DNA from 3 places in the Pantoea sp. X-Soil-ISGK-421 genome. Region 3 is predicted to be linked to each of the others. Evidence: predicted binding sites of a transcription regulator. Region 3 holds the regulator's gene; each other region holds the start of a gene.
The links. The regulator LexA, encoded in region 3, represses DNA repair genes until DNA is damaged. The targets are predictions, from matches to a motif close to TNCTGTATGTACATACAGNA.

Region 1: AC6I8K_RS08195 (metal-dependent hydrolase) is a predicted target of LexA. The motif match lies at 4,844-4,863, and genes of this name have one in related genera.
Region 2: uvrB (excinuclease ABC subunit UvrB) is a predicted target of LexA. The motif match lies at 4,193-4,212, and genes of this name have one in related genera.

Annotation. Positions count from the first base shown of each region.
Region 1 is NZ_AP035979.1:1,754,488-1,761,630, forward strand. Features, by position in the region: gene nadE (NAD(+) synthase) at 1-212, opposite strand, end outside; gene AC6I8K_RS08175 (multidrug effflux MFS transporter) at 330-1,520, opposite strand; gene osmE (osmotically-inducible lipoprotein OsmE) at 1,713-2,048, shown strand; gene AC6I8K_RS08185 (DUF6515 family protein) at 2,108-2,491, opposite strand; gene AC6I8K_RS08190 (L-cystine transporter) at 2,688-4,079, opposite strand; gene AC6I8K_RS08195 (metal-dependent hydrolase) at 4,233-4,823, opposite strand; gene kduD (2-dehydro-3-deoxy-D-gluconate 5-dehydrogenase KduD) at 4,964-5,725, opposite strand; gene kduI (5-dehydro-4-deoxy-D-glucuronate isomerase) at 5,739-6,575, opposite strand; gene hxpB (hexitol phosphatase HxpB) at 6,733-7,143, opposite strand, start outside.
Region 2 is NZ_AP035979.1:1,264,241-1,271,383, reverse strand. Features, by position in the region: gene moaA (GTP 3',8-cyclase MoaA) at 1-781, opposite strand, end outside; molybdenum cofactor riboswitch at 770-906, opposite strand; gene AC6I8K_RS05855 (gluconeogenesis factor YvcK family protein) at 1,103-2,005, shown strand; gene uvrB (excinuclease ABC subunit UvrB) at 2,092-4,113, opposite strand; gene AC6I8K_RS05845 (ABC transporter ATP-binding protein) at 5,016-5,732, shown strand; gene bioD (dethiobiotin synthase) at 5,957-6,628, opposite strand; gene bioC (malonyl-ACP O-methyltransferase BioC) at 6,625-7,143, opposite strand, start outside.
Region 3 is NZ_AP035979.1:375,267-382,409, reverse strand. Features, by position in the region: gene dusA (tRNA dihydrouridine(20/20a) synthase DusA) at 1-114, opposite strand, end outside; gene AC6I8K_RS01710 (conjugal transfer protein TraF) at 212-1,462, opposite strand; gene zur (zinc uptake transcriptional repressor Zur) at 1,914-2,435, shown strand; gene AC6I8K_RS01700 (CsbD family protein) at 2,509-2,721, opposite strand; gene dinF (MATE family efflux transporter DinF) at 2,886-4,208, opposite strand; gene lexA (transcriptional repressor LexA) at 4,344-4,958, opposite strand; gene AC6I8K_RS01685 (diacylglycerol kinase) at 5,064-5,432, opposite strand; gene plsB (glycerol-3-phosphate 1-O-acyltransferase PlsB) at 5,560-7,143, shown strand, end outside.

The DNA.
Region 1 (7,143 bases), 1.4 Mb from region 3:
GTCTCTTCACGCAGTTCGCGGATAGCGGTTTGCGACAAGATGCCGGTCAGCGTCGAATCCTGGCCGCCGCTGATGCCAAGCACCAGCGTTTTCAAAAAGGGATGGGCTTTCAGGTAAGACTTTAAAAAATCCACGCTGACGCGGATCTCCTGCTGCGGGTCGATAACGGGCTTTACACCAAGGGCTTCAATGATTTCTTGTTGCAGTGACATGAACCTCTCCTCAAGTCAGTAGCCTGACGGCACAATGCGAATCATCTGCTAAAGCTAACGTCTCTCCCCACAAACAACAAGCCACACGGCTTATTGTTCAGGTTATTTGCTGGCAAATCAGGCGTTTTTTGACTTCTGCACCAGCACATTAAACGACACCATCGCCAGCATAAAGCAGCCAAAGACGGTGCGGGTCATGCTCACCACCGAGGTGCCGCCCAGGCCGGTGATCGGCACGCTGATGGCGCCAAAGGTGAACATGCAAACGCCTATTACGGCCGATGCGCTACCCGCACGTTGACCCTGGCTTTGCATCGCCAACGATGAGGCGGTGGTGGCGATCACGCCATTACTGGCAATGGTGAAGAACAGGGCGACCAACATAATCGGCAGCGCAGCACCGGTGAGTCCCGCCAGCAGCAAGCCGCTCGACGCGACAAACGCCAGCGTCAGGCCGCCTTTCAATACGCGATATTCACCCCACAGCGGACACAGGCGCGCACTGGTTTGTGAAGCAATAATCAAGCCGAGCCCGTTGGCGGCGAAACAGAAGCTGAAGGTTTGCGGAGTCAGTCCGTACAACTGTTGCAGCACAAACGGTGAGGCACCGATGTAAGCAAACATGCCGGACATCATAAAACCTTGGGTCAGACAAAAGCCCATAAACTGACGATGGGTGACGACCTGGCCCAGCGCCGCCCAGGCGGAAAAGATCGATCCCTGACTGCGGCGCTCAGGTGGTAAGGTTTCATGCAATTTCCAGCGTGCGAGGACCATCAGCACGATGGCGATGCAGCCAAGCACCACGAAAATGCCGCGCCAGTTAAGCACCGTCATTAAGGCACCGCCCAGCACCGGCGCCCCGATCGGCGCTAAGCCATTGACCAACATCAGCAGTGCAAAGAAACGCGTCAGTTCATGGCCGCTGTACATATCACGTGCAATGGCTCGCGATAGCACCGCGCCGCCTGCGCCAGCCAATCCTTCGAACAAACGCGCGACCAGCAGCGAGTGAATATCTTTTGCCAGCGCACAGCCAATTGAGGCAATAAACAGCAGTACCAGCGATAACAGCAGCGGACGGAGGCGACCAAATTTGTCGCTCATGGGCCCAAACAGCAATTGACCAGCCCCCAAACCGAGCAGACCCGCCGTCAGGCTCAGCTGCGCCGTGGCGGTTTCAGTGTGCAGATCGCGCGCTAATTCAGGCAGCGCAGGCAGGTAAAGATCGATACAAAGTGGCCCGAGCGCAGCGAGCAGGCCCAGCGTGATGGCATAAATTAGCCGATGAGAAGGTGCAGGTGTCATTCATCCTCTGTCTTTATTCATTACTATAGGTATTTTTTCGCGGGTGATTATACGAACCGTAGCGCATCAACACAGCATTTTTACCAAATCCTAACGCTTCGGAATTTGGCTAAATTTATCCCATAAAGTTGATAAATCTGGATTTATGTTCCAGGCTTACTCCACATGGACAAAAAAACGAGGAACAACAACATGAATAAAGTGATGGGATGTATCGCTGCCGCTATGACGCTGGCAGCCCTGTCGGGTTGTACGACTTATGACAAAGCTGAAAGCTACGTAACCAAACCGGTTGTGAAGGATGTAAAAAAAGGCATGACGCGTGATCAGGTTCGCCAGATTGCCGGTCCAGCCTCTACCGAAATCACCATGGTTCACGCACGTGGTACGTGCCAGACTTATGTGATTGGCGAGCGTGATGGCAAACCGCAGACCTACTTCGTGAGCTATAGCGACACCGGTCGCGTAATGAATTATGGTTTCCAGAGTTGTAAAGACTACGATACCGATCCGCAAGCGGCTCAGTAAACGCAGCAGAATAAATAATAAACGGCCCGTCATTGACGGGCCGTTTTTCGTTGTGGCACTTATAAGCCGTAAGGGCGTGGCACTTCAATATAATCCCCGTCGATTTCGCGCTGGTAGTAATGACCCTCCTGCACGTAATAACGCTTACCGTTAAAATCCAGCACGCGCATACCACCGCCCGATGGGGCTTCAGGCGGTTGCACCACCACGTAGGTGTCGCCCTGGCGTTGATAATAATTGCCGTTGAGCATGTAATAGGTCAGGCCGCCTAGCAATACTGCCGTTGCCGCTTCCGGTAAGAAACGCAGCGGGCCGGGGCCGCCCCAATGTGGACCTCCACCCCAATGCGGACCTGGACCGGGACCCCAACCGCCGGGATGGGCGAAACTGATAGCTGGTGTTAACAAGGTTAACGCCAGCACCGAGGCGATAACTGTTTTCATCGGTGATTCTCCTGCTGTGACTTCCAGCAGAATTGGCTTTTCACTGGTAAAACTCAAGCAAAAAGCGGCCGATTTTTCGTCTGTTTACCATGCTTAACGCTATCCTGACGCAGCCGCCATGATTGAGGGGGATTAGGGAGAAGGGGGGATAAAAAAACGGCAGGCCACTGGCCTGCCGTTGGCGTGATGAGGAAGGTTAGCGATGTGCTAATTCGGCGTGTTCGTCGCTCTCCAGCACTTTCTTGTCGGTCAAACCGAGCCAGCGGCTGGTGAGTGAACCGGCGGTCATGGAACCATTGACGTTGAGCGCGGTACGGCCCATATCGATCAGCGGTTCGATGGAGATCAGCAGCGCGACTAACGTCACTGGCAGGCCCATCGCTGGCAGTACAATCAACGCGGCGAAGGTTGCACCGCCGCCAACACCGGCCACACCGGCAGAACTCAGCGTTACGATACCCACCAGCGTGGCAATCCACATTGGGTCGAACGGGTTGATGCCAACGGTTGGTGCAACCATCACCGCCAGCATAGTGGGATAGAGACCGGCACAACCGTTCTGACCAATAGTGGCACCGAATGAGGCTGAGAAGCTGGCGATAGATTCTGGCACGCCAAGGCGACGTGTCTGCGTTTCCACGTTCAATGGAATACTGGCTGCGCTGGAGCGGCTGGTAAAGGCAAAGGTGATCACCGGCCAGACTTTACGGAAGAAGCGCATTGGGTTGATGCCGTTGACCGATAGCAGCAACGCGTGCACGGCAAACATGATCGCCAGACCAAGATAAGAGGCCACCACGAAACCACCCAGTTTAATGATGTCCTGTAGGTTGGAGCCGGCCACTACTTTGGTCATCAGCGCCAGCACACCGTACGGCGTCAGCTTCATAATCAAACGCACCAGCTTCATCACCCAGGATTGCAGGGTATCGATCGCCACCAGCACGCGTTCGCCTTTCACCTTGTCATCTTTCAGCAGTTGCAGCGCTGCTACACCGAGGAACGCGGCGAAAATCACTACGCTGATGATCGAGGTTGGATTGGCGCCCGCCAGATCGGCAAACGGGTTTTTCGGGATGAAGGAGAGCAGCAGCTGCGGCGTGCTGAGGTCAGCTACTTTGCCAACATAGTTGCTCTGAATCGCGCTCAGACGCGCGGTTTCCTGTACACCTTGCACCAGACCTTCGGCGCTCAGACCAAACAGGCCAGTCACTAACACGCCGACCAGAGCGGAGATCGCGGTAGTAAACAGCAGCACGCCAATGGTCAGCACACTGATTTTTCCCAGCGATGAGGCGTTATGCAGACGGGCCACCGCGCTCAAAATCGAGGCGAAGACCAGCGGCATCACAATCATCTGCAACAGTTGAACGTAACCGTTACCGACGATGTTGAACCAGCCAATCGACGCTTTAACCGTCGGGCTGTTTTCGCCATAAATGGTTTGCAGTGCCAGACCGAATGCTACACCAAATACTAAACCGGTCAGCACGCGCTTTGACAAGCTCCAGCTTTGACTGCCAATGCGGTTCAACAAAATCAGCAGCGCGATAAACGCCACGATATTAATGATTAGGGGAAAATCCATGCTCAACTCCAGAGTGTGACATGCCATCCCGTTGGAATGGCACGAAAAACAGTAAGTCCCCGTTAGGGAATATTGAGAATGTTATCAGTTCAGAACGGGGCAGACTTATACCCAAAAGGAATGGTTTATAACTTTATCTCTTGATTCGGCTGGTTATTGACCGTTTTGACCATTAACCAGCCGACCGACGCCATTTTGTAGCGTATTGAAGAGCTGTTCCGGCCATCCATTGGCACCAAAAGAGGGCAATCCGGGCGGGAACCACAACGCATACCCGACCAGCGCCAGGCAAAGTGCCCGCTCCAGTTGGTTACCTTTCTGGCTTTTAAGTATCGGCAACCGAAAGCGCCAGCGACAAGGCCACAACAGCGGCACACCTGCAGGCGTTAACATATCGGCGACGATATGGCTAAGATAACCAAGCGTCATACCTTGCAATACATCGGCCGGAAGAAACCAATCGGCGGGTACATTGATCTGGAATAGCCACAAACTTACCGCGACCGCCAGCAAACTGTGGGTAAAACCACGGTGACCAAAGGCGCGGGCGATGGGGTGCGACAGCCACCTCAATCGCTGGCCTAAAACGGACTTGGGGTGATCGATATCGGGTAGCAGGCAGGTCAGCAGCGCAGCAGGGACTAAATGCCACCAATCGGCGCTGGCCAGCACTGGCGTCAGCTCCGCGCGCTTGGCAAAAATGGCGCTGGCAATGGCAAAAATGATATGGCCTTCGGCCGTCATGATGAAACCTGGCTGCATAAAACTGTCGATGCATCCAGTATAGGGATTTATCCAGTGAATGAGAATGGTGACGCTGTAACGAAGCGTTAATATTTTTCACTTTCCCGCGTCACAATGACGCGGGAAAAGAATGGGTTATGTTAGCGCGCTAACCAACCGCCATCGACCGCTAAAGTATAACCCTGCACATAATCCGATGCGCCAGAGGCGAGGAACACAACCGGGCCCATCATGTCGTCCGGGATGCCCCAGCGACCTGAGGGTATACGGCCCAAAATTTCCTCGTTGCGTGATTCATCGCTGCGCAGTTGTTCCGTATTGTTGGTGGCCATATAGCCTGGTGCAATAGCGTTGACGTTGATACCGTGCTTCGCCCATTCGTTAGCCATCAGGCGCGTTAACCCCATTACCGCACTTTTTGATGCGGTGTAGGAAGGCACGCGAATGCCCCCCTGGAACGAGAGCATTGAGGCAATATTGATGATTTTGCCGCCGTTGCCTTGTGCAATAAACTGCCTTGCGACCTGCTGCGACAGGAAGAACAGGCTTTTACTGTTGATGTTCATCACATCGTCCCAATCCTGTTCGCTGAAGTTGAGCGCATCTTCGCGGCGAATAATACCGGCGTTATTCACCAGAATATCGATGCGTCCGGCATGTGCCACCGCTTGTTCAACAATGTGCGGCACAATGGAGGGTTTGGTAAGATCCGCCTGAATCGCCCAAAAACGGCGGCCTAATGCTTCAACTTTCGCTTGCGTATCATCTGGTCCTGCGCGATTGACGCCAATAATGTCACAACCTGCCTGCGCCAGACCTAGCGCCATGCCTTGCCCCAACCCGGTATTGCAGCCGGTGACCAGCGCGATTTTGCCATCAAGATTAAATGCGTTAAGAATCATAATTCGCTCCTTGTTAGCGCAGCGCGCTGATGCTGACGTGGTCCATGTCATCAAATACCTGGTTTTCGCCCACCATGCCCCAGATAAAGGTATAACGCTGTGTTCCAACGCCCGCGTGAATTGACCAACTCGGTGAAATTACAGCTTGTTCGTTATGCACTAATAAATGACGCGTCTCTTGCGGCTGGCCCATCATGTGGAACACGGCACTGTCGTCGGCCATATCAAAGTAGAAGTAGACTTCCATGCGGCGTTCGTGGGTGTGGCACGGCATGGTGTTCCACAGATTGCCGTCGTCAAGGCGCGTTAGCCCCATCGTTAACTGGCAGGTTGGTAACACGTCGGGCACGATGAATTTATTAATGGTGCGACGATTCGAGGTGGCGGCATCACCCAGCGTGGCTTTTACTGCCTCATCGAGGGTGATTTTTTTGTCCGGATAATGGGTATGTGCCGGCGCGCTGTTGTAGTAAAACTTCGCCGGACGGCTGGCATCGCTGCTGCGGAAAATCACGCTCTGTGCGCCTTGCCCGACATATAACGCTTCCTGATTACCTATCTCCCAGGTATTGCCGTCCACTTCAATTAAACCCGGTCCGCCAACGTTAATCACGCCGAGTTCGCGGCGTTCGAGGAAGTAACTGACGCCCAGCTGTTTGCCCACCTCATGACCGATGGTTACCGCTTTCTGCACGGGCATCACGCCGCCAATCATGATGCGATCGATATGGCTGTAAGTGAGGGTGTAATTGTCGGCGTCGAAAATTTTGTCGACCAAAAACTCGCGGCGTAAGCCGTCGGTATCCAGGGTTTTGGCATGCTCGCTATGAATGCTTTGACGAATGTCCATCTCAGGCCTCTCAAGGGTCAATGGAAGTGGTCCCGATGCGGGTCTTTGGGCATCTTAGGCAGGATGAGATGGTAATTCAATAAAAATGAAACGATGTTTTATTTATTTGCGTGTGCGATCAAGTTGCATAAAAAAGCCCGCGTTGTGCGGGCTGTGATTAACCGTGCAGATGCTCGGGTTTGAGCTGGGTTAAATCATCAAGAATTACATTGGCTAATGCCCAGCGGGCATCAGCACGATGATCGGGCGCCGGCACCACAATCGAACGCATGCGTGCGGCTTTGGTGGCAATCATGCCGTTAAAGGAGTCTTCCAACGTCACGCAGTTAAGCGGATCGATGCCCAGTTTGGCAGCGGCGTCGAGATAGACCTGCGGATGCGGTTTACTGTATGGCAGGGTTTCAGCCGAAGCCAGCACATCAAAGTATTTGCGCAGGTCAAACATCTCCAGAACGCGCTCCAGCATGTGCAGCGGCGAAGCGGATGCCAGACCGATTTTCAAACCCTGTTGCTGGCATAATTGTAACGCCTGTTCCACGCCTGGCAGCAGCGGGCGCGTATCTTCTAC
Region 2 (7,143 bases), 890 kb from region 3:
GGTTGCAGCTGGCGCAGAAATCTTTCTCATAAGGCATGATCAGGCCCACTTCGCCCTGATAATCGGGATGTCGGAACACCTGCGCCGGACCGTCGCTGCGGCCGCGCGGCTGGCGCTGCCAACCTTGCAGAATCAGTTGATCGCGGATCACTTCACCGGAGATATGATGGCGGCGGAACAGATCGCTGCCTTCGCCGGTTTCCATCAGCTCGATAAAGCGTAATTGAATCGGTCGCAGGCGCAGCCATTCAAGGAAGGTACTGAGACTATGGCTGTTCACGTCGCGCATCAACACGCTGTTGACTTTCACTTTCTCGAAACCGGCCTCAAAAGCTGCATCAATTCCCGCCATCACTTCGGCAAATTTGTCCTGCCCGGTAATAGCGTGAAACTGGCGCGCATCGAGGCTATCGACGCTGACGTTGATATGGGTGAGGCCGGCAGCGCGCCACGCACCCACGTCGCGCGCCATGCGGTAACCGTTCGTGGTCATCGCTATCTGGCGAATGGCGGCGTTTTCACGCACGGCGGCGATTATGTCGGTGAAATCACGACGCATGGAGGGTTCGCCACCGGTCAGGCGCACTTTTTCCGTGCCCGCAGCCGCAAAGGCACGCGTCACGCGACGAATCTCATCCAGCGAGAGAAAGCTCTTATTATGCGTACCGTTCGGCTTGTAGCCGTTTGGTAAGCAGTAGGTACAACGGAAGTTACACACATCCGTGACCGACAGGCGCAGATAGTAAAAGCTGCGCGCGTAGGCATCTGTAAATTGTGGCACCTGAACACCTTTCCAAAGTCGGGAGATGCAGTCATTTCTTTCTGCACCCTGGCAGCTCAAGGCTGCGGCCTGCATTCCCTATCGTTAACGACTTAGGAACCCAGGCTTGGGAGTTTGTTGTCATTGTGGACAACACGGTTAAAACGAATGGTAGCGCGATTAGCGATTCGCATCCATCAGTGAATTTCGCTATATATCTTGATGTATAACGTATTTTTCACCGCATTTTCGCGACAGGATACGGTAAAATGCACCCCAGATATTGATGCACATCAGTTCAACTGCGCCTCAACGCGAGGATGTCGGTGACAAAGGAGAAACATGAATCGAACCCTGGCAGATTTGGATCGCGTAGTGGCATTAGGTGGCGGGCACGGTCTGGGCCGCGTGATGTCGGCGCTGGCGCCGTTAGGCTCGCGCTTAACCGGCATCGTCACCACCACCGATAACGGCGGCTCCACCGGCCGCATTCGCCGCTCGGAAGGCGGCATTGCGTGGGGCGATATGCGTAACTGCATCAATCAGCTGATCACCGAACCGAGCGTCGCTACCGCAATGTTTGAGTATCGTTTTAGCGGTAATGGCGAGCTGGCCGGACACAATCTTGGCAACCTGATGCTGAAGGCGCTGGATCACCTTAGCGTGCGCCCGCTGGAAGCCATCAATATCATCCGCAATCTCCTCAAGGTAGATGCCTTTCTGATTCCAATGTCAGAACAGCCGGTCGATCTGGTGGCGCAGGATGGTGAAGGCAATATGGTGTACGGCGAAACCGCGATTGATGAGATGAAGCAGCCGCCGGAAGAGTTGATGTTGCATCCAAACGTATTGCCAACGCGCGAAGCCATAGACGCGGTGGGCGAAGCGGATTTGATTCTCATTGGGCCTGGCAGCTTTTACACCAGCCTGATGCCGATCTTGCTGATGGAAGATATGGCCCGCGCACTGCGTCGTACGCCAGCCACCATGGTATTTATTGGCAACCTGGGTCGCGAGCTGAGCGCCGCAGCGGCCAGCCTGAATGTGGCCGATAAACTGGCGATCATGGAAAAAGCCATTGGTAAGCGCGTTATCGATGCCGTGGTGGTGAGCCCGGCAGCCGATATTAGCGGTGTGGAACAGCGTTTAATCATTCGTGAACCGCTGGAAGCCGCCGATATCAAATATCGCCACGACCGCCAGCTGCTGCGCATTGCGCTGGAACACGCCATTCAAGCCGTTTAGTTTCCAGGTGCGCATCAATGCGCACCCTACGAAAACCCCACTGAATTCGCGTAGGGGCGCCATTCATGGCGACCTAAATACAACGATCACGAAGCCGCAATAAACAGCTCGCGCAGTTGATGTAGCTGATCGCGCACGCTGGCGGCTTCTTCAAACTCCAGATTCTGCGCGTGTTGCTGCATCTGCCCTTCCAGCTCGTGAATTTTCTTCTGCATCGCCTGCGGCGTAAGCGCCATGTAATTGGCTTCCGCTTCTGCTGCAGTACGTGACGCGGTTTTGCCTTTTCCGCGCGTTTTAACCACGTTTTTGCCGAGCTCAAGAATATCGGTGATTTTCTTGTTGAGCCCTTGCGGCACGATGCCGTTCTCTTCGTTGTATTTTTGCTGCTTCTCGCGACGGCGCTCGGTTTCGCCCATCGCGCGTTCCATCGACGGCGTGATTTTGTCGGCGTAGAGAATCGCCCGGCCGTTAATGTTACGCGCGGCGCGGCCTATGGTCTGAATCAACGAACGCTCCGAGCGCAGGAAGCCCTCTTTATCGGCATCCAGAATCGCCACCAGCGACACTTCCGGCATATCCAGGCCTTCTCGCAGTAGGTTAATGCCGACCAGCACATCAAATTCGCCAAGGCGTAAATCGCGGATAATCTCCATACGTTCCACAGTATCGATATCCGAGTGCAGATAGCGCACCTTCTCGCCGTGCTCAACCAGATATTCAGTGAGATCTTCCGCCATGCGCTTGGTCAATACGGTGACCAGCACGCGCTCATTGATCTCGACACGCTTGCGAATTTCCGACAGCAAATCGTCGACCTGCGTCGCCACCGGACGCACTTCCAGAATCGGATCCAGCAGGCCCGTTGGACGTACCAGCTGATCAATCACTTCGCTGCCAGATTTTTCCAGCTCGTAGTTGCCCGGCGTCGCCGAAACATAAATGGTTTGTGGGGCTGCCGCTTCAAACTCTTCAAACTTCATCGGGCGGTTATCCAGCGCCGACGGCAAACGGAAACCGTATTCTACTAGCGTCTCTTTACGCGCGCGGTCACCGCGATACATGCCGCCAATCTGCGGAATGGTCACGTGCGATTCGTCGACCACCAGCAGGCCATCAGCCGGTAAGTAGTCGAACAAGGTCGGCGGCGGCTCACCCGGTCCGCGTCCCGAGAGATAGCGGGAGTAGTTTTCGATACCAGAGCAGTACCCCAACTCGTTCATCATCTCGAGATCGAACTGAGTACGCTGGGAAATACGCTGCTCTTCAAGCAGCTTATTGTTCTCCATAAGCACCTTGCGGCGGTCCACCAGTTCGACTTTGATGTCTTCCATCGCCTGCAGAATACGCTCGCGCGGCGTCACGTAGTGCGTTTTGGGATAGACGGTAAAACGCGGGATCACCGAATCGATCTGACCCGTCAGCGGATCGAACAGCGATAGCCGTTCAACTTCTTCATCAAACAGTTCGATACGCAGCGCAATGTCATCCGATTCCGCCGGGAACACATCGATCACCTCGCCGCGCACGCGGAAGGTACCGCGCTGGAAGGCCTGATCGTTGCGACTATATTGCAACTCCGCCAGACGACGCAGAATACTGCGCTGATCGATAATCATGCCGCGCGTCAGATGCAGCATCATTTTCAAGTAGAGATCGGGATCGCCCAAACCGTAGATCGCCGACACCGAGGCCACCACAATCACATCACGACGCTCCAGCAGTGCTTTGGTCGCCGACAGACGCATCTGTTCAATGTGCTCATTCACCGACGCGTCTTTTTCAATAAAGGTGTCAGAGCTCGGCACATAGGCTTCAGGCTGATAGTAATCGTAATAAGAGACGAAAAACTCCACCGCGTTATCCGGGAAAAACTCCTTCATTTCACCGTACAGCTGCGCCGCCAATGTTTTATTAGGCGCCAGCACCATGGTGGGTCGATTGAGATCGGCAATCACGTTCGCCACGGTAAAGGTTTTACCTGAGCCCGTAACGCCCAACAGCGTTTGATGCGCGAGTCCATCTTCCAGCCCCTCTTCGAGACGGCGAATCGCCTCAGGTTGATCGCCTGAAGGCTTAAAATCGGAGTTGAGTTTGAAGGCTTTGCTCATGTTTTGGCGGTTCCAGCTGGTGAAGTCGGCGGGCAGGCTGCTAATTCTACTCTGCTATGGGGAATTTGCCAGAAAAAAATACTGGACATAATCACAGTAAAATTGGACGATAATGACACCTTCGGACGATTTTCTTCAGCGTAATTGAAGCAGCGAGCAGCAAGCTGTTGTTGCGTAATGTTATCCCCAAGTGGAGGACGCTTTTAACATTTGTCAATAGAGTGTCATTAAATTGCAGTTCGATGACAAGGCAGATAATTCGCATGCTTGATTTTAACTAACCTGCTGTTTTAATTGAAATTGACCCAAAAGCCCAGTTTCTCATCATAATGTGTTAAGGCCGCGAATTTACTCGCTTCCACACGGTTTTCAGTCGCTAATGCACAAGGTTATCCACAGTAATGGTGGATAAGTGGATCGAGCCCCGAGCCCATCGGCTGTGTATAATTTTCTCGCGCCCATCCTTAAGCGCGAAAAAAAATTTTTTCGTATTTATTTTTATCTCCCTGCGTGTCGCAGTAACCCTTCTTTTTGCCTCTTTACACTCTCTTGCCTGCAGAGAACCCAGGCATTAAGGCCACTTATTTCCGCAGTTAATGCCTTACGAACGATCAAATGCACCAGAAACGTTAAGCCTTCAGCACCGTCAAAGTGCAGCCAATTTATCACCGCTGGCAATTGTTAAGCATTACTCAACTTTTAGCGGCCTATTTGCTTCATTTCAGATTGAGAGATGCCTAAATCCTTAACCTGGCCTGGGAATTGCAACGTTCATCGTATGGAGTGACGAGTCCATATCGGCGTGTGCCGATAACAGCGGTGTCCATCAATCGTGCACGACTGTATGCCAGACGACACAGAGCGGGAGCATTCAGGCTAATAATCTGGAAGGAGTATGTCAGATGCTGAGTTTACGTTCGGTGAATCAGTTTTACGGTCAAAATCACATTCTGTGGGATGTGGATCTCGATCTGCCGCCGGGCACCTGCACCGGCGTGCTGGGCAGCCCCGGCATGGGCAAAACCACCTTGGTGAACTGCATTATGGGGCGTTTGCCGATCAACAGCGGCTCGATGACCTGGCAGGAAGATGGCGCGCCGCCGGAAGATTTGCTGCTGCAACCTGCCGAGCTGCGCGCGCGTACCGGCATAGGTTATGTGCCGCAAGGACGGCATATATTCTCGCAGATGAGCGTGGAAGATAACCTGCTGATTGCCCTGATGGCGGCGCAGGATGATCGGAGCCGCGCCATTCCTGAAATGGTTTTTGACCTGTTTCCAGCGCTCTATTCGTTGCGCCATCAACGCAGCGGTGAGTTGCCGATGGAACAACAGCAACATTTGGCATTGGCACGCGCACTGGTGCTGCAGCCAAAACTGGTGATTCTGGATGAGCCGACGGAAGGGATGTCGCCGTGGCTGGAAGAAGAGATGGGCAACCTGATTCGTCGGTTAAACCGTGAATATGGTTTAACCATTTTGTTGCTTGAGCAGCACGTTTCATTTATCCGCCGCGTCGCCGACTATTTCCTGCTATTACATCAAGGACGCAATGTGGCACACGGTAAAGTGGCGCAGCTGGATGACATCACCGTCAACAAGTGGCTAACGGCGACGTGATTATCTTAGGTCGCCATGAATGGCGTAATGCTTGTCAGTTAAGAGATGAAATCCTATTACCGAGCGCACATATTGTAGCGGCGCAATTCATTGCGCGATAAATCGCGCCGCTACGGAATGTGCGGTGGTTAGATACGGTGCTTAACTGATCGGCATTACGCCATGAATAGCCCCCTACAAAATGGCTTCAAGCAATGTAGGGTCGCCATTTATGGCGACCTGGGTTATTGCGGTAGTGTCAAATAGCGCCCGCACTCGGCCTGCTGCGCCTCATCAGTAAGATGTGGGATCTCCCCCAGAAACGGCGCTTCAATACGCTGTCGCAGCGTGGCGATATACTCCTGATGGCGTTTGCCGGGTGGCTGGATATCATTGGCTACCCAACCCGCAAGGCGCAATCCGCGCGCTTTCACCGCCTCGGCAGTGAGCATCGCATGGTTGATGCAGCCTAACTTCACGCCCACCACCAGAATCACCGGCAACTGCTCAGCTGCCACCCAATCGGCGTAAGTTTGCGTCTCGGAGAGCGGTGTGAACCAACCGCCTGCGCCTTCAACTAACACCCATTCCGCCTGCTGCTCCAGTGCGCGCAACCCTGCTGACAGTGCCGCAAAGGTAATCGGTCGGCCCTCTTCTGCGCTGATGATATGCGGCGAGGTCGGTTCGAGAAACGCCAGTGGATTGACCTGCTCGTAGCTTAACGTCAGGCTGCTGTAGCGCTGCAACGCCAGCGCGTCGCTGTTGCGGATGCCTTCCGGCGTCATCTCGCAGCCGGATGCCACCGGCTTGTAGCCAGCGGTGCGTAAACCGGCGGCGCGCGCCGCCTGCAGCAGCGCGCCGCTGGCCACGGTTTTGCCCACTTCAGTATCCGTTCCGGTAATAAACCAGCGTGTCATTTGCTTAAAACTCCATACATCAGGTGATAACTCAGGCGATATCCGGCCTCATCCTGCGGCCAGTGCTGCTCAAGCTGTGCTAGCTGGGATCGGGTCAGCACGCTGGCGCCGCGTCCATCGTGCAGATGTGTGGCACCAATCCCTTTCAGGGAGCGCATAGCGCTGAGCGCACTGGGAAAGTGCAGCGTGATAACCTGCTGCTGCGCCGTCATCGGCAGCGTTGCAGTGGCCGCGTGAAACTGCGCGGTACTGAGAAAACGGTTGGCATGCTGGCGACCATCCAGCTGCGCCCACGCGTGATGCACTTCATGCAGCGATCCGTCGAGCAGCGTGGAAAACAGCACCGTGCCACCCGGCCGCGTAACGCGCAAAAACTGCTGTAACGCAGTGTGTAGATCGCTGCTCCACTGCACCGCCAGATTGCTCCACACGCCGTCAACGCTGGCGTCGGGCAGCGGCACTTCATCGATATCGCCCAGCAGATAGTGCTGCGCCGATTGCTGATCGCACGCGGT
Region 3 (7,143 bases):
GGTGTACAGCAGCGTGTCACCACTCAGCTGACGGTGGAAATAACGACAGTGACGATCGGTCCAGTCGAGCATGGGGGCGATGGAGAAACGTTGCGAGGAGAAAGTATCGGTCATGAAACGCAGTAAATCCGCAGTAAGTTAAGTGATGAGAAACTGCGCAATCATATCACAGCAAAACGGGCGACACAGCCGCCCGTTATCAGTCAGGCGATTAGAAGTTAAATCCGAGCTGCAACATCGCACCCACGGTATTGTCCTTACCTACCGACCCGGCCAGGTCGAGATGGACGGTATTGTTGAACGGTGAAACGCCCAAGCCGGCGGTGAACACATCGGTATCGGTTGACTTCAGATCGGCACGATAACCGGCACGCAGCGCCAGCCAATCCAGCACACGGTATTCCGCACCCACGCCGGCATACTGGCTGGTATCTTCCGATTTGAAGCGCTTGGTTTCAGTCAGATCAACATCACCCGCCAGCGTGAATGGCCCGTTATTCCAGGAAAGTCCGGTAGTGACCAGCGGGCGAATTTGGTAAGTATCGCGGTAGCCGTTCACCTCTTTGGTGTCGATATCACGCGAAATCAGGTTCTGGCCCGTAACACCCAAGGTCCAGTTATCGCCGAAATCGGTGGCAATACCGGCATCCATGTTAAAACCGGTATCGCTGCTACGATAGCGGCTGCTGTTGATGTCACTCTTGTCGTAGTTGTAGATACTGGCGGTGTAGTTATACAGCCAGGTTTTCTGCAGCTTTGGTGTTACGCCAATCGAGACTGGATGGCCTGCAACCGAGAACTCATGCGCGACTGACACACCATAATCGGTGACTAGCGCAGCCAGGCCGTTAGCGCTGGAACGCAAGTTATCCTCATCGCCCGGAACAGGAATTCGCGTGCCGTTGGCAACAGCCCGCAGGTAGGCAATATCACTGTCTGCGACGTTGGCGCGTACGATCGCACTGCCGTAGGCTTTAGTAATAAAAGCAAAAGGTAACGTTTCATTCGGGACGGTGACGGCCAGCGCCACACCTGCATTTGCATGGGCTTTATTGCCGCGCAGATCGCTGAGCTGATTGGCCATATCGCCTGCGGCGGCCTTCAGTTGCGGATAACCATTGAGGTAATCAGCAAAGGTCAGTTTATCGATTACATCCTGATAACGATCGACGGTATCGGTAATGTCATCGACCCGATCAATTAATTTGTCTTTATCGGTAACCTGCGCGCCCGCTGAAGGAAAGATGATGCTGACGTTATCTTCAGGCTGCGCTTTGGTCATCAATGCGGGGTTAGCCAGCACTGCTGAACTCCAGGTAGAAGAAGCTACGCCCGTACCGCCCATTGCGTCGTTACGTGCGTCATACCATGTACCTGCTGCCAGCGCTGAGGAAGAAAGAAATACTGCATTCAAACCAACAAGATAAGCTACTTTTTTGTGCCTGAATAATGTCTTCACCATGAGCCTGCCATCACCTTTAAAATGTCGCTGAATCACTCACCGACTGAAAGTTTAGTTAGCCGCTATTCTGAACGCTGGCTAACGCTTCATTGCTGTGAATTGAAAGGAAATAGCACTGCTATTCGCAGAATTGGATGCGTAAGCACCACTCCGCTGTTTTTATATGCAGAAAAATTACTAGTGGGTAGTTTGATACCAGAAATTACTTAAGGCCTTTTGAACCATAGCCGCTAACCAGGTGAGTTGCAACGCAAAAGCCTGCTACCGTTACGCTGTCTGGCGGGACGCTTTTTTACAGGTTAAATCGTTGAGGCAACATTAGCGGGCAAAATAGGCTGATAATTTATTGATTGATGAGAATTTTCTTGCAGATTTTAAGGATAATAAGCAATCACAGCAGGGCAAAAATTTGTGTGATAAAATAACATCACCTGCTACCCGGAGAATGCTTATGTCTAACCTCACGCCCGAACAACTTCTTACTCAGGCAGAATCACTGTGTCTTGACCGCGGCGTGCGCCTCACCCCTCAACGCGCCGAAGTGTTGCGTTTGATGGCAGAGCAGAATGGTTCGATAAGTGCTTACGATTTGCTGGATCAATTACGCGTCAGTGAGCCCCAAGCTAAGCCCCCCACCATTTACCGCGCGCTTGATTTCCTGTTGGAACAGGGGTTCATTCATCGTGTTGAGTCGAATAACAGTTATGTGGTTTGCCATCATTTTGATGAGCCGGCACATACTTCGGTAATGCTGGTGTGCGACGGTTGCGCGGCGGTGAGCGAAAAACATGCTCATGGCGTAGAAAAAACCATAGCGGCGCTGGCAGATCAGGCGGGATTTTCACTGCGTCATACGGTGATTGAAGCTCATGGCTTGTGTGAGAATTGTGCAGAGGTTGCGGCTTGTACGCATCATGAAAGTTGCGAACACAACCATCAGGTTGAAGGTAAAAAACGGGTGAGAAAGGCGTAATGGGCACTTCCATGTGCCGACCCGATCATAACGACCGGTGGGTAGGAGCATCATCCGTAATAGGGGAAATCGACTACCAGCGGTAATCTTTGTTGTGGGTTTCCCATTCTTTCACTTCGGTCTCTGCTTGGTCTTTCGCATACCCGTAGCGTTCCTGGATTTTACCGACAAGCTGCTCGCGTTTACCTTCGATTACGGTCATATCATCATCCGTAAGCTTGCCCCACTTTTCCTTCATTTTACCTTTGAACTGCTTCCAGTTTCCGCTCGCTTCGTCTTTGTTCATAATAATCCTCCACTTCATCCTGAGTGAGATAGATATATTGCCTGCCTATCAGGCGATATACCCACACAACGCGCTACTCATTTGCGCCGTATAAGGTAATTGTAGTAGCCGTTTCGTAGTTTGCAGAGAATTACAGATTAATCTGTAGTTTACGCTTCGCTTATTTAGGCATTGAACCAGCTATTACGTTGCCAGTGCCCACGCCAGATTACCCACAGCGAGAGCCCACGTAACGCGAGAAATACCGTCACCGCCAGCCATAAACCGTGGTTGCCCAGCCACGGCAGCGTCAATAGTGACAAGCCATAGCCGATTGCCGCTATCACCATGCTGTTACGCATTTCACGGCCACGCGTTGCGCCAATAAACATGCCATCCAGCAGATAGCACCAAACACCAACCAGCGGCAGAATCACTTGCCAGATAAGGTAGCGATCGGCCATTTCGCGCAGCGCTTCCAGTGAAGTCAGCATCGCCACTATCTGCGGACCCGTAAAGGCATAAATCAGCGCAAATATCACCGCAACAAAACAGGCCTGACGGCAGGCCGCATGCCAGATAAGCAATAATCGACTGCGATCTTTGGCCCCAACGGCCTCACCGGAGCAGGCTTCAACTGCGTAGGCAAAACCATCCAGCGCGTAAGCAGTAAAAGTGAGGAACATCAGCAGTACAGCATTGACCGCTACCACATCCGGTCCAATACGCGCACCAAGAATCGTGAGCGAGGCAAAACAGATTTGCAGCATTAAGGAGCGCAGCATAATGTCGCGATTAAGGCGGAACAGCCGTGCCGCATCGCCGCGCCAGCTGCTTTTTAGCAGAGTAAAGTGGATACCGCGCATTTTCAGCACACGCGCCACCATCCACAGCCCCACGCCCAGCGTGACATATTCTGCCAGTGCGGTTGCCGCCGCCGCCCCGGCCACGCCCCAATGCAGTTTGAGGACAAACAGCAGATCAAGCAGGATGTTGACCAGATTGCCAATGATCAGCAGCACCATCGGCGCACGTGCATACTGCACGCCCAGCAGCCAGCCGAGAATCACCAGATTGGCTAAGGTCGCAGGCGCACTTAGCCAGCGAATCTCAATGAATATTTTCGCCTGGTGTTGCACTTCCGGGCTGCCACCCATCAAGGCTGCAGCCAAACTGCTTACCGGCGTCCGCAGCACCATAAACAGCACACCAAAAACCAGCGCAATCAGCAGCGGTTGCGTTAAGGCGCGCGCCAGCGCGGTTTTATCATTAGCACCAAATGCCTGAGCGGTGAGTCCGGTCGTGCTCATGCGCAGGAACAATAGGAGCATAAAGATGAAGCTGGTTGCCGTCGTGCCAACCGCGACACCGCCCAAATAGATAGGGCTATCGAGATGACCAATAACGGCAGTATCCACCACGCCCAATAACGGGACGGTGATGTTTGAAAGGATCATCGGCAGCGCCAGCCGCCAGAGCGTTTTATCTGAAGAGGAAAACAGCTGCATTCGCCCATTCCGTTGTTTGCGGTAATCAGCGTAATGGCGCCAGAGTGAGCCGCAGAAAGAGTCACAGAGAAGTAAAACAGCAGACTGCGGTTAGCGCATGATACGCCACCGCAGTGGGTGAGGCTCAGAAACTGATTAGAGCCACTCGCCGTTGCGCACAATCCCGACAGCCAAACCTTCAACGGTTAGCGACTGCTCACGGGTATCAACGACAATCGGCTGAAAATCGGTATTTTCTGGCAGCAGATGAACAATCGCACCCTGCTTTTTCCAGCGTTTCACGGTGACTTCATCATCAATGCGCGCCACTACAACCTGGCCGTTACGCACTTCCTGAGTTTTATGCACCGCCAACAGATCGCCATCCATAATGCCAATGTCTTTCATCGACATACCGCTCACGCGCAACAGAAAATCAGCGCTCGGTTTGAACAGGTTAGCATCCACCTGGTAGTGGGCTTCGATGTGTTCCTGTGCCAGCAAGGGCTCACCGGCAGCGACGCGGCCAATCAGCGGCAGACCTTCGCTCGATTCTTCTTCCATCAACAGGCGAATCCCGCGCGATGCGCCGGAAACAATTTCAATTACGCCTTTACGCGCCAGCGCTTTCAGATGCTCTTCAGCAGCATTGGGCGAGCGAAAACCCAGTTGCGCAGCAATTTCCGCACGCGTTGGCGGCATGCCCGTCTGGTTAATATGGTCGCGAATCAGGTCATAGACCTGTTGCTGCCGTGCAGTTAACGCTTTCATCCCGCCCCCTGGTTGTTTATACAGTCGCTGTGAGTATATACAGGTATTGGCGAAATGAAAACCGTAACAGAGGGAAAAATCAGCGGTTTGATGAATCTGGAATCCCTATCTCAAATGCGTCCAGAGCAGCGCGATCCAGACGAACAGAGCCAGTAAGATAGTCAGTAATACGGCAGCCGATCCCATGTCTTTGGCACGGCCCGCGAGCGGATGTTGCTCTTGACCAATGCGGTCCACCACCGCTTCGATAGCGCTATTAAGGATCTCAACGATGATAACCAGCACCACCGAGCCAATCATTAAGATGCGGGCGATGGTATCTACATCCAGCCAGCAGGCCACAAGAATAGCCACCAGCGCGGCAACGGCTTCCTGCCGAAATGCGGCTTCGTGCTGCCATGCGGCGCGTAACCCCTGCCAGGAATAACCGGCGGCTTTCACTATTCTTACTAAACCGGTGACGTTATTTGCCATGTCTATGGAACCCTTGAACTATTTTGACGTCAATGTGAGGGCAGTTTGAGGCGGCAGAGCCACAGACCTTCGCTGCGCTTTCTGGTATGCTTGCCGCGCTTTGCTAACAAGAGGCTTAAAGTTGTCTATGTCAGGTTGGCGTAAACTCTATTACAAATTATTGAATTTACCACTCTCTATTTTGGTAAAAAGTAAGGTCATTCCGACCGATCCCGTCTCTGAGCACGGGATCGATCCGACACGTCCTGTGATGTATGTTTTGCCTTATGATTCAAAGGCTGACCTACTCACGCTGCGTGCTCAATGCCTGAAACATGATCTGCCCGATCCGCTGGCTCCGCTGGAGATCGATGGCACCCTGCTGCCGCGTCACGTGTTTATTCACGATGGCCCACGCGTCATTCCCTATTTCGTGGCAAATCCCGAATCGGTAAAGCTGTTCCACGATTATCTGGATTTGCACCGCAGCAACCCGCATCTTGATGTGCAAATGCTGCCGGTTGCGGTGATGTTTGGTCGCGCGCCGGGACGTGAAACATCCGGTGAGTCCACGCCACATCTGCGTATTCTCAATGGTGTTCAGAAGTTCTTCGCTATTTTGTGGCACGGCCGCGACAGCTTTGTGCGCTTTTCGCAAACCGTTTCGCTGCGCCAAATGGCGACCGAACACGGCACCGATAAGTCGATTGCGCAGAAGCTGGCTCGCGTGGCGCGTATTCACTTTGCCCGCCAACGTCTGGCCGCAGTCGGTCCGCGTCTGCCTGCGCGTCAGGATCTCTTCAATAAACTTTTGCAGTCCAAAGCGATTGAAAAAGCGGTAGAAGATGAAGCGCGCAGTAAAAAGATTTCCCATGAGAAAGCCCAGCAGAATGCCATTGAAATGATGGAAGAAGTGGCGGCGAACTTCTCTTATGAAGCCATTAAAGTCACTGACCGCGTGATGGGATGGCTGTGGAGCCGCCTGTATCAGGGCATCAACGTTCATGGCGGTGAGCGCGTGCGTCAGCTGGCGCAGGATGGTCATGAGATTGTCTATGTGCCGTGCCACCGCAGCCACATGGATTATCTGCTGCTCTCCTACGTGCTTTATCATCAAGGACTTGTACCGCCGCATATCGCGGCGGGGATCAACCTGAACTTCTGGCCGGCCGGCCCGATTTTCCGGCGTTTAGGCGCGTTCTTTATTCGTCGTACCTTTAAGGGCAACAAACTCTATTCCACCGTGTTCCGTGAGTACCTCGGCGAGCTGTTTAGCCGTGGTTACTCGGTTGAATACTTCGTGGAAGGCGGACGTTCGCGTACCGGCCGTTTGCTGGACCCGAAAACCGGTACCTTATCAATGACGCTGCAGGCGATGCTGCGCGGCGGCAGCCGTCCGATCACCTTCGTGCCGATTTACATTGGCTACGAGCACGTGATGGAGGTGGGGACTTACGCTAAAGAGCTGCGTGGCGCTGCCAAAGAGAAAGAGAGCTTCCTGCAGATGGTTCGGGGCTTGCGTAAACTGCGTAACCTCGGTCAGGGTTACGTCAATTTTGGCGAACCGCTGCCCTTGATGAACTACCTGAACAAAAACGTGCCAGAGTGGCGTGATGCGATCGATCCTATCGAACAACAACGTCCAGCCTGGATGACGCCCGCCGTAAATGATATTGCGGCGAAGCTGATGGTGCGCATCAACGAAGCTGGAGCGGCCAACGCCATGAACCTG